DNA from 3 places in the Clostridium sp. RTP31139st1_H3_RTP31139_211217 genome. Region 1 is predicted to be linked to each of the others. Evidence: predicted binding sites of a transcription regulator. Region 1 holds the regulator's gene; each other region holds the start of a gene.

Region 1 (3,280 bases):
TGCTCCCGGTTCAGTTAAACCAAATGCACCTATCTTTTCCCCTTTTGCAAGTGGAATTAAGTATTTTTCTTTTTGTGCTGGTGTTCCATTTTCATATAATAAAGAAGCACAAAGTGAAGTATGAGCTGAAACAATAACTCCAGTTGTTCCACAAACCTTTGATAATTCTTCAACAGTTATGATATATGATAATACATCTCCGCCAGCGCCACCTAATTCTTTAGGAAATGGTATTCCCATCATTCCTAGCTCTGCCATCTTCTTTACATTTTCCATTGGAAATCTTTCTGTTTCATCAATTTCAGCAGCTATTGGTTTTACTTCATTAACTGCAAATTCTCTAACCATTTGTCTTACTAACTCTTGTTCCCTAGTTAATCCAAAATTCATTGCTTTTTTACCTCCCTGCAATACCCTGTTTATGTGTATAGTTACAAGTAAATATGTAAAATACACTTAGCTTATATATTTAAAATTTATTAAATAACACCCTTTTTATAGTTAATAGTTTTGAGTTAATAGTTAAGGAATAAATTCGGCATAGGCCAAATTTTAAAAATATATTTAAGAAACTCCATAAGGAGTTCCTACCAAAACTATTAACTCTTAACTATTCTTAAAGTTCTTTTCTCTTCTTTCTAAGAAAGCTGTCATTCCTTCAACTTGGTCTTCTGAATCAAAGCATTTTCCAAAATCATTTGCTTCGATTTCAATTGCTTTATCTATATCAACTTGCATTCCTCTATTAATAGCATCTTTACAATACTTAACTGCTATTGGTGCATTTGCACAAATAACTGAAGCCATTTTTCTTGCTTCTTCCATTAGGTTTTCTAATGGAACAACTTTATTAACTAAACCAATTCTTAAAGCTTCATCTGCCTTAATCATTGCACAAGTATAAATCATTTCCTTTGCCTTACCTAATCCAACTATTCTAGGCAATCTTTGAGTTCCTCCAAAACCTGGTGTAATCCCAAGACCAGCTTCTGGTTGAGCAAACTTTGCCTTTTCTGAAGCAATTCTTATATCACAAGCCATTGCAAGCTCACATCCTCCGCCTAAAGCAAATCCAGATATTGCTGCTATAACAGGCTTGTCTAAATTTTCTATTCTTCTAAATACCCTATTTCCTAAAAGTCCAAATTCTTCTCCACCCTTGGCATCTAAATCTTTCATCTCGGCAATATCTGCACCTGCTACGAAAGATTTTTCACCAGCTCCAGTTAATATTACACAATATACATTGCTGTCTTGTTCAATATTAGAAATTGCTAGATCTAATTCTCTTAATGTATCAGAATTTAAAGCATTTAATGCTTTAGGTCTATTTATTGTAACTATTGCTAAATTCCCGTCTTTTTCAAGAGTCACATTTTTCAACTCTTCTTCTAAAATTACATTTTTAATTTCCACAAATCCTTCCTCCCTTTTTATACCATAACTCCTCATAAACACCCTGTTCTTTGTTATATAATTAACAAATTAATTAAAAAAAATTCTCTTTTTCCCTTTTCTTTGGTTAGAAGATTCTGAATAATCACAACCTACTTATAATTATAATATCTAATTTTCTCATTTGCAATTAATATTTTACTATTTGGTATATAAATTCCACTTTTTCAATATTTTTCTTAGCATACGTTTACTATTTGAGTTTTATTCTCTTTGTTCATTTGTTAACATGCAAAAAATATATAAATTTATCTTTAATAAAGTATAAATTTTGAATTGAAAAAATACTTGGATTTATAATAATGAAATAGCAAATCAAAATTTTAGCTATAATAAAATTTTGATTTGCTATTTCGTCTAAACTATTTAATTATTTTATTCATCTTTCATTAAGTATACTAATGTTAATAAACTTTCAGAAAGATGTACATTTTCAACTTTAACGTCATTTGGTACAACTAAATCAACAGGTGCAAAATTCCAAATACCTTTTATTCCACCCTTCACCAAAAGATCACAAACCTTTTGTGCATTAATTCTTGGCACGCAAATAATTCCAATGTTAACATTACTATTTTCTAAATAACTATTTAATGTATCAATATCTCTTATTTCTACATCTCTTATCTTCATTCCGATAAGCTTTGGATTAGCATCAAATATAGCCTCTATAGATAGCCCTAATTCGGAGAATCTACTATAATTTGCAATTGCTTGCCCTAAATTACCAGCTCCTATAATGATTCCAGTATAGTCTTTATCTAATCCTAAAATTAAACTAATTTGTTTATATAATTCTTTAACATTATATCCGTATCCTTGTTGTCCAAAGTCACCAAAATTATTTAAATCTTGTCTTATTTGAGATGCTGTAAATCCTATCTTTTCACCTAATTCCTTTGATGAAATTCTATCTACATCATTTCTCATCAACTCTTTCAAATATCTATGGTACTTTGGTAATCTTTTAATTACTGCCATAGAGACACTTTTCTTCTTTTCCATAGTATATGAATCTCCTTAATTTATTCCAATAATTTCCCCATTTATTTAAACTTTGATAATATAATAACATACTTTTAACATTTTTTCTATTAATTTAATAATTATTGAAATTTTTTATTCACATTTCATTTTCTTATTTTATTTAATTATATTAATATTATCATAACAAATTATATAATGAAATTTTAATTTTTCATTTATTATTTTGACCTAAAAACAGAGACTTATGTATAACGTAGCAGATGCGTTATACATAAGTCTCATAAGCATTATATCAGATTTTAAACACCTCTGATATTGCAACAAGAATCAAAGTGATCTTGTACGCCATTCCCTTTTGCCTAAAATTTTCTGGACTTATTATATTATAATTAAAGCTTTATCTTTTGTCAATATTTATCGAATTATCCTCATTGAATTTAATACCGCAAGTAAAGTTACCCCAACGTCTGCAAATACAGCTGCCCACATATTTGTTAATCCAAAGATAACTAATATCATAACAGCTACCTTAATTGCTAAAGAAAAAATAATGTTTTGCCATAATATTTTACTAGTTTTTCTTGATACTCGTATGGCTTCTGAAATAGCTTCTACTTTATCTTTCATTAATACTACATCTGCGGCTTCAATAGCAGCATCTGATCCTACACCACCCATTGCAATTCCTATATCAGCTCTTGCTAGAACTGGAGCATCATTAATTCCATCTCCGACAAATAAAACTTTTCCATTTGCTGATTTTTTGTTTAGTATTTCCTCTACTTTATTAACTTTATCACTTGGCAATAATTCAGCATGAACCTCATCAATACCAATA
Region 2 (3,280 bases), on a different contig from region 1:
CAGTTATAAAATCATTACTTGCTACAGATTTTACTATAAACTTTAGATCTTTAGCCATTTTAATCTCCTAGTAAATAACTTATTTGGGAGCTAGAATCTTATCTTATTCCTATATAAAAACTAATTGTTATATCGTTATATGTATGTATTTATTTATACAAATGAGCTCTTATCTAGGAATACTCTTACGTTATTTTTAGACACTGTCCCTGTTGACATTAGCTAATTATATACCTAGTTCTAAATTAATAAAAACCTCATTTTTACTTATTTTTTACAATTAATCGTTAAAATAGCCTGTTATTATATAATATTTCATAAATGCTCAACTAAAATCTTTTTTTTGAGCTTTTTAAATTATTTTTGCAATTAATTTTACAATCTTTCATTTGTTTAAATTTTCATAATATTTATTTTTTTATTCCTATTCATTCTGATAACGTTTCATACTTTTATTTTGTTACTTTTTGATAATATTATTACTATTTTAAAAATTTTTTTAACTTTTTTTATCATTTTATAATTATTAATAAGGTATTCTGTATATTTATTTAGTTTTTTATGAATAATTGCTTTACACTTTATTCATTATTTTTTAAAATTTTTATTATTTTTTATTCTAATAATTACAATTAAACATATTTATAATTACTATAGTTATAAAAGGAGCCTCTGAAAAGCTCCTTTTTTCTTATTTTTAATATAAATTACACTCTTTCAACTACTAAAGCAGTTCCCATTCCTCCACCAATACAAAGAGTTGCTAATCCTCTTTTAGCATCTCTTTTTTCCATTTCATGAAGTAATGTAACTAATATTCTTGCTCCTGAAGCACCTACTGGATGACCAAGTGCTATTGCTCCTCCATTTACATTTACTTTATCCATATCGAAATTTAAATCCTTAGCTACAGCTAAACTTTGTGCTGCAAATGCTTCATTTGCTTCAATTAAATCCATATCTTCTACAGTTAATCCAGCACCTTCTAACGCCTTCTTTGTTGCATGGAATGGTCCATATCCCATTATTGCAGGATCTAATCCCTTGCTTCCATAAGAAAGTATCTTAGCCATTGGTTTTAATCCTAATTCTTCTGCTTTTTCAGCACTCATAACTACAAATGCAGCTGCACCATCATTAATTCCTGATGCATTAGCAGCAGTTACAGTACCATCTTTAATAAATGAAGGTCTTAATTTAGACATTTTTTCAAGAGTTGATCCGAATCTTGGGAACTCATCTTGAGCAAATACTTTTGGTTCACCTTTTCTTTGTGGAATAACAACAGGTACTATTTCATCTACAAATTTTCCTTCTTTAATTGCCTTTTCAGCCTTTAATTGAGAATTTAATGAGAATTCATCTTGCATTTCTCTTGTTAATCCCCATTCTTTAGCTATGTTTTCAGCTGTTACACCCATATGATAATCATTAAATGCATCCCATAAAGCATCTTTAATCATTGTATCTACCATTTTTGCATCGCCCATTCTTTGACCCCATCTTGCGCCAGGAATAGCATATGGTGCTGCAGACATGTTTTCCATTCCTCCAGCAACTACTACATCACAATCTCCAGCCTTAATCATTTGAGCCGCTAATGCTACACATCGTAAACCTGATCCACAAACTTTATTTATTGTCATAGCTGGAACCTCTACTGGTAATCCTGCTTTTACAGCAGCTTGTCTAGCAACATTTTGTCCTTGAGCAGCTTGTATAACATTTCCCATAACTACTTCTTCAACTAATTCTGGTTTAACTCCAGCTCTATTTACAGCTTCTTTAATTACTAGTGCTCCTAAATCTGCTGCTGGAACATCCTTCAATGACCCACCGAATGATCCAATTGCAGTTCTTACTGCACTAACTATTACTACTTCTCTCATAAAAAACCCTCCCATTAATTTACCCTAAAATCATAATAGTGTTAATTGTTTAAATTGTTAAACAATTAACACTATTATTATACCACTTTATTTTTTCCAATATCAACTAGTTTTTAAAATATTTTACCTTTTTCCACTGATTTTACACTTAGGTTTGCTCTATATCTGTACCTGTTATTCTCCTTAAATCCTTTATATGATAACGCCTTTTCTATTTAAGTATGTATTTGATTTTTTTATAAACATAATTTGCTTATAGATAATTATTACTTTATTTAATGTGTTATTAAATTATCAAGCAATTAAATATCTTTTATATTTAAAGATAGCTCTATTTTTTCGTGAGTTGGAATTAACTGATTCAGAGCAACTCCAGCGCATTTGAACATTCTTTTAGAAGCCTTTACTGAATCAGTATCCGCATACTTGTCACTTAAATAGACAACTTCACTAATTCCTGATTGTATTATTGCTTTTGCACATTCATTACATGGAAATAATGCAACATATATCTTACACCCCGATAAATCTTTACCCTTTGCATTTAATATTGCATTTAACTCTGCATGAACAACAAATGGATATTTCGTATTCAATGTTTCCCCTTCTTTTTCCCATGAAAATTCATCATCAGAACATCCTTTAGGTAACCCATTGTATCCTATGCTTTCAATTATATTATTTCTATTTACAATACAGGCCCCAACCTGTGTGCTAGGATCTTTGCTTCTCTTTCCTGATAATAATGCTACAGACATAAAATAATCATCCCATGATAAGTATCCTTCTCTTTTTGCCATAACTTTCACTCCTTTGCTTTTTTATTTAATAATTATAGAAATAAATTCAGCAAAGCTGAATTTAAAAATATATTATTAATAAGAAACTCCCATAGGAATTTCTACATTAACTATTAACTATTAACTATTAACTATTAACTATTAACTATTAACTATTAACTATTAACTATTAACTAAACTAACTTGTTTGTAATTTAATTAAAAAGCGAAGACTTAGTCTTCGCTTTTTATTATTTAGTTCCGAAAAGTCTATCTCCAGCATCACCAAGACCTGGTACAATATATCCTTTTTCATTTAATTTTTCATCAATAGAAGCTAAGTATATATCAACATCTGGATGTTGTTCTTGAACAAGTTTAACACCTTCTGGAGAAGAAATTAAACACATTAATCTAATCTTTTTAGCTCCTCTTTTCTTTAATAAAGAGATTGCATCAGCTGCAGAACCACCTGTTGCTAACATTGGATCTACTACTATTATATCTCTTTCAGCTATATCTTGTGGTAACTTACAGAAATACTCTACTGGTTGAAGTGTTTCCTCATCTCTATATAATCCAATATGCCCAACTTTAGCTGCTGGTATTAAA
Region 3 (3,280 bases), on a different contig from region 1:
TATAAAAGCTACAACCTTATCTATATTTGGAGCAATCATATATAAATTAGTAATTGCAATTGCTTTATGGATGAAACTAAATCCAAATGATTTAAAAATATTAACAGCAGTGTTAGTTGCTGTAGCATTAGCGGCAAATAATAATGTATTCAAATTTAAGCGTAAAAATAGAGATGTAAAATCAATGAGTAATAAAGGTGGTGATGGTGATGCTAAAGATTCAAGGGTTATGCAAAGTATTTAATCCTAACACCGTAAATGAGAATAAAATTTTTGATAATTTTAGTATTGATATAAATAAGGGTGACTTTATTACTATTATTGGTTCAAATGGAGCAGGAAAATCAACATTGTTAAATTTAATAAGTGGTAATATTAATATTGATTCTGGATTAATAGTATTAGATGGTAAAGATGTTTCTTATAAGGAAGAATTTAAAAGAGCAAAATATATAGGTAGGGTTTATCAAAATCCTTCCTTTGGAGTATCACCAAATATGACTATACTAGAAAATTTAGCTTTAGCTGATAATAAAGGAAAAAAATATGGACTTTCTTTTGGGATAAATAAAAAGAGAATAGAGTATTATAAGGAGTTATTAACTAAGCTTGATTTAGGATTAGAGAATAAGCTTTATAACAAAGTTACACTATTATCAGGAGGTCAAAGACAGGCTTTAACATTAATGATGGCAGTTATGTCTGAACCTAAATTACTATTATTAGATGAGCATACAGCTGCATTAGATCCAAAGACATCAGCAAAAATAATGGAGATTACTAAAAATGTAGTTAAAGAAAAGGAAATTACTACATTGATGGTTACTCATAATATGAAGCATGCTTTAGAGTGTGGTAACAGATTACTAATGATGCATGCTGGTAAAGTGATTGTAGATGTTAGTGGAAAAGAAAAGAAAAACTTAACAACTGAAAAGCTTATGGAGATGTTCGGTAAAGCTAATGCTATAGAAGAATTAAGTGATAGAAGTTTATTAACTTCTTTAGCATAAAAATATATTTGAAGGGACTATATACTTATTTAAGGTATATAGTCCCTTTTTTTGTATATGTATAAATAGAATAAAACAATTAGCAAATACAAATATTAAAAAAGTAAATCAATTAAATAAAGACTTTGTTATTAATATAACGAAACTTAAGGATTATGTTGGAAGTACAAAAAAATATTGCTAAAGTAATATTAAAAAAATATTTATAAAAACAGAGTGAAAAATGTCAAAAAAATTACTGGATAGTTGAAAATGTTATCATTGTTGAAAAATAAGGGGTTTATAGTAGTGCTAATTATACAGTGAAAATAAAATAAAAAAAATATATAAAAAAAGTTTGACAAAAAATAAACAAACGAGTACAATAAGGGTGTGGACAAGTTAAAGAATTAACAATCAAAACAAAAACTTAACAAAGCCCAAAAGATAAGATATCAATTTAAAATTATTATAAATATTGATTATTTAGGAGGATGTAATACATGAAAGTTACAAACGCTCAAGAATTAACAGCAAGAATTAAACAATTAAGAGAAGCACAAAAGAAATTCGCTACTTACACTCAAGAACAAGTAGACGAAATCTTCAGACAAGCAGCTTTAGCAGCTAACCACAACAGAATTAAGTTAGCTAAATTAGCTGTAGAAGAAACTGGAATGGGAATAGTTGAAGATAAAGTTGTAAAGAACAACTTTGCTGCTGAATATATATATAACCAATATAAGGATATGAAAACTTGTGGAGTTTTAGAAGAAGATAAGACAAGTGGAATTACTAAAGTAGCAGAACCAATTGGTGTTATAGCTGCTATCGTTCCTACAACAAATCCAACATCAACAGCAATATTCAAGTGTTTAATAGCTTTAAAGACTAGAAATGCTATAATAATCTCTCCACACCCAAGAGCTAAGAATGCAACAATTGAAGCTGCTAGAATAGTTTTAGAAGCTGCAGTTAAAGCAGGAGCTCCAGAAGGAATAATCGGATGGATAGATCAACCATCAGTTGAATTATCACAAAATGTTATGAGAGAATCAGATATAATCCTAGCTACAGGTGGTCCAGCAATGGTTAAGGCTGCTTACTCATCAGGAAGACCAGCTTTAGGGGTTGGAGCAGGTAATACTCCAGCAATCATTGATGAAACAGCTCACATTAAAATGGCTGTAAACTCAATATTACTTTCTAAGACATTTGATAACGGTGTTATCTGTGCATCAGAACAATCAATCGTTGTTTTAGAACAAGTTTATGATGAAGTTAAGAGAGAATTAGCTGAAAGAGGAGCTTATATCCTTAAAGGTGAAGAAATAGATAAAGTTAGAAATATCATCTTAAATGAAAAAGGTGGATTAAATGCTGACATGGTTGGTCAATCTGCTTATAAGATAGCTAAGATGGCAGGAGTTAACGTTCCAGAAACAGCTAAAGTTTTAGTTGGTGAAGTTACTTCAGTTGAATTAGAAGAACCATTCTCACACGAAAAATTATCTCCAGTATTAGCTATGTACAAAGCTAAATCATTTGAAGAAGCTTTAGATAAAGCTGATAGATTAATAGAATTAGGTGGTATGGGTCATACTTCAGTTTTATATACTGATCAAGTTAAGAATAGAGATAGAGTATTAACATTCGGTGAAAGAATGAAAACTGCAAGAACATTAATAAACATGCCAGCAGCTCAAGGGGCTATCGGAGACTTATTTAACTTCAAATTAGCACCATCATTAACATTAGGTTGTGGATCATGGGGAGGAAACTCAGTTTCAGAAAACGTTGGTCCTAAGCACTTAATTAACGTTAAGAGCATTGCTGAAAGGAGAGAAAATATGCTTTGGTTTAGAGTTCCAGAAAAAACTTACTTCAAATACGGTTGTTTACCAGTAGCTTTAGCTGAATTAGGTGACATGGGTAAAAAGAAAGCATTCATCGTAACAGATAAAGTATTATTCGAAATGGGATACACTAACAAAGTTACAGAAGTTTTAGAATCACAAGGAATCCAATACAAAATATTCTCAGATGTTGAACCAGATCCAACATTAAGATGTGCTAGAGCTGGTGCTGCTGAAATGACTAGCTTCCAACCAGACGTTATAATTTCACTTGGTGGTGGATCAGCTATGGATGCTGCTAAGATTATGTGGGTTATGTACGAACATCCAGAAGTTAACTTCCACGATTTAGCTATGACATTCATGGATATAAGAAAGAGAATATACAGATTCCCAACTATGGGTCAAAAAGCTATGATGGTTTCAATAGCA

Evidence for each region. The regulator Rex, encoded in region 1, represses fermentation and respiration genes when NADH is low (regulators of the CRP and FNR family bind a similar motif). The targets are predictions, from matches to a motif close to ATTGTTAANNNNTTAACAAT.
Region 2: ABUA17_RS11155 (acetyl-CoA C-acetyltransferase) is a predicted target of Rex. The motif match lies at 1,943-1,962, and genes of this name have one in related genera.
Region 3: adhE (bifunctional acetaldehyde-CoA/alcohol dehydrogenase) is a predicted target of Rex. The motif match lies at 1,391-1,410, and genes of this name have one in related genera.

The regions. Positions count from the first base shown of each region.
Region 1 covers NZ_JBCOAB010000010.1:31,194-34,473, forward strand. Annotated here, with positions in the region: gene ABUA17_RS06365 (acyl-CoA dehydrogenase) at 1-390, opposite strand, end outside; gene ABUA17_RS06370 (short-chain-enoyl-CoA hydratase) at 607-1,416, opposite strand; gene ABUA17_RS06375 (redox-sensing transcriptional repressor Rex) at 1,831-2,460, opposite strand; gene ABUA17_RS06380 (heavy metal translocating P-type ATPase) at 2,857-3,280, opposite strand, start outside.
Region 2 covers NZ_JBCOAB010000024.1:39,488-42,767, reverse strand. Annotated here, with positions in the region: gene ABUA17_RS11160 (ATP synthase subunit I) at 1-58, opposite strand, end outside; gene ABUA17_RS11155 (acetyl-CoA C-acetyltransferase) at 708-1,889, opposite strand; gene ABUA17_RS11150 (deoxycytidylate deaminase) at 2,192-2,689, opposite strand; gene upp (uracil phosphoribosyltransferase) at 2,920-3,280, opposite strand, start outside.
Region 3 covers NZ_JBCOAB010000014.1:18,919-22,198, forward strand. Annotated here, with positions in the region: gene ABUA17_RS08055 (ABC transporter permease) at 1-244, shown strand, start outside; gene ABUA17_RS08060 (ABC transporter ATP-binding protein) at 210-1,013, shown strand; gene adhE (bifunctional acetaldehyde-CoA/alcohol dehydrogenase) at 1,496-3,280, shown strand, end outside.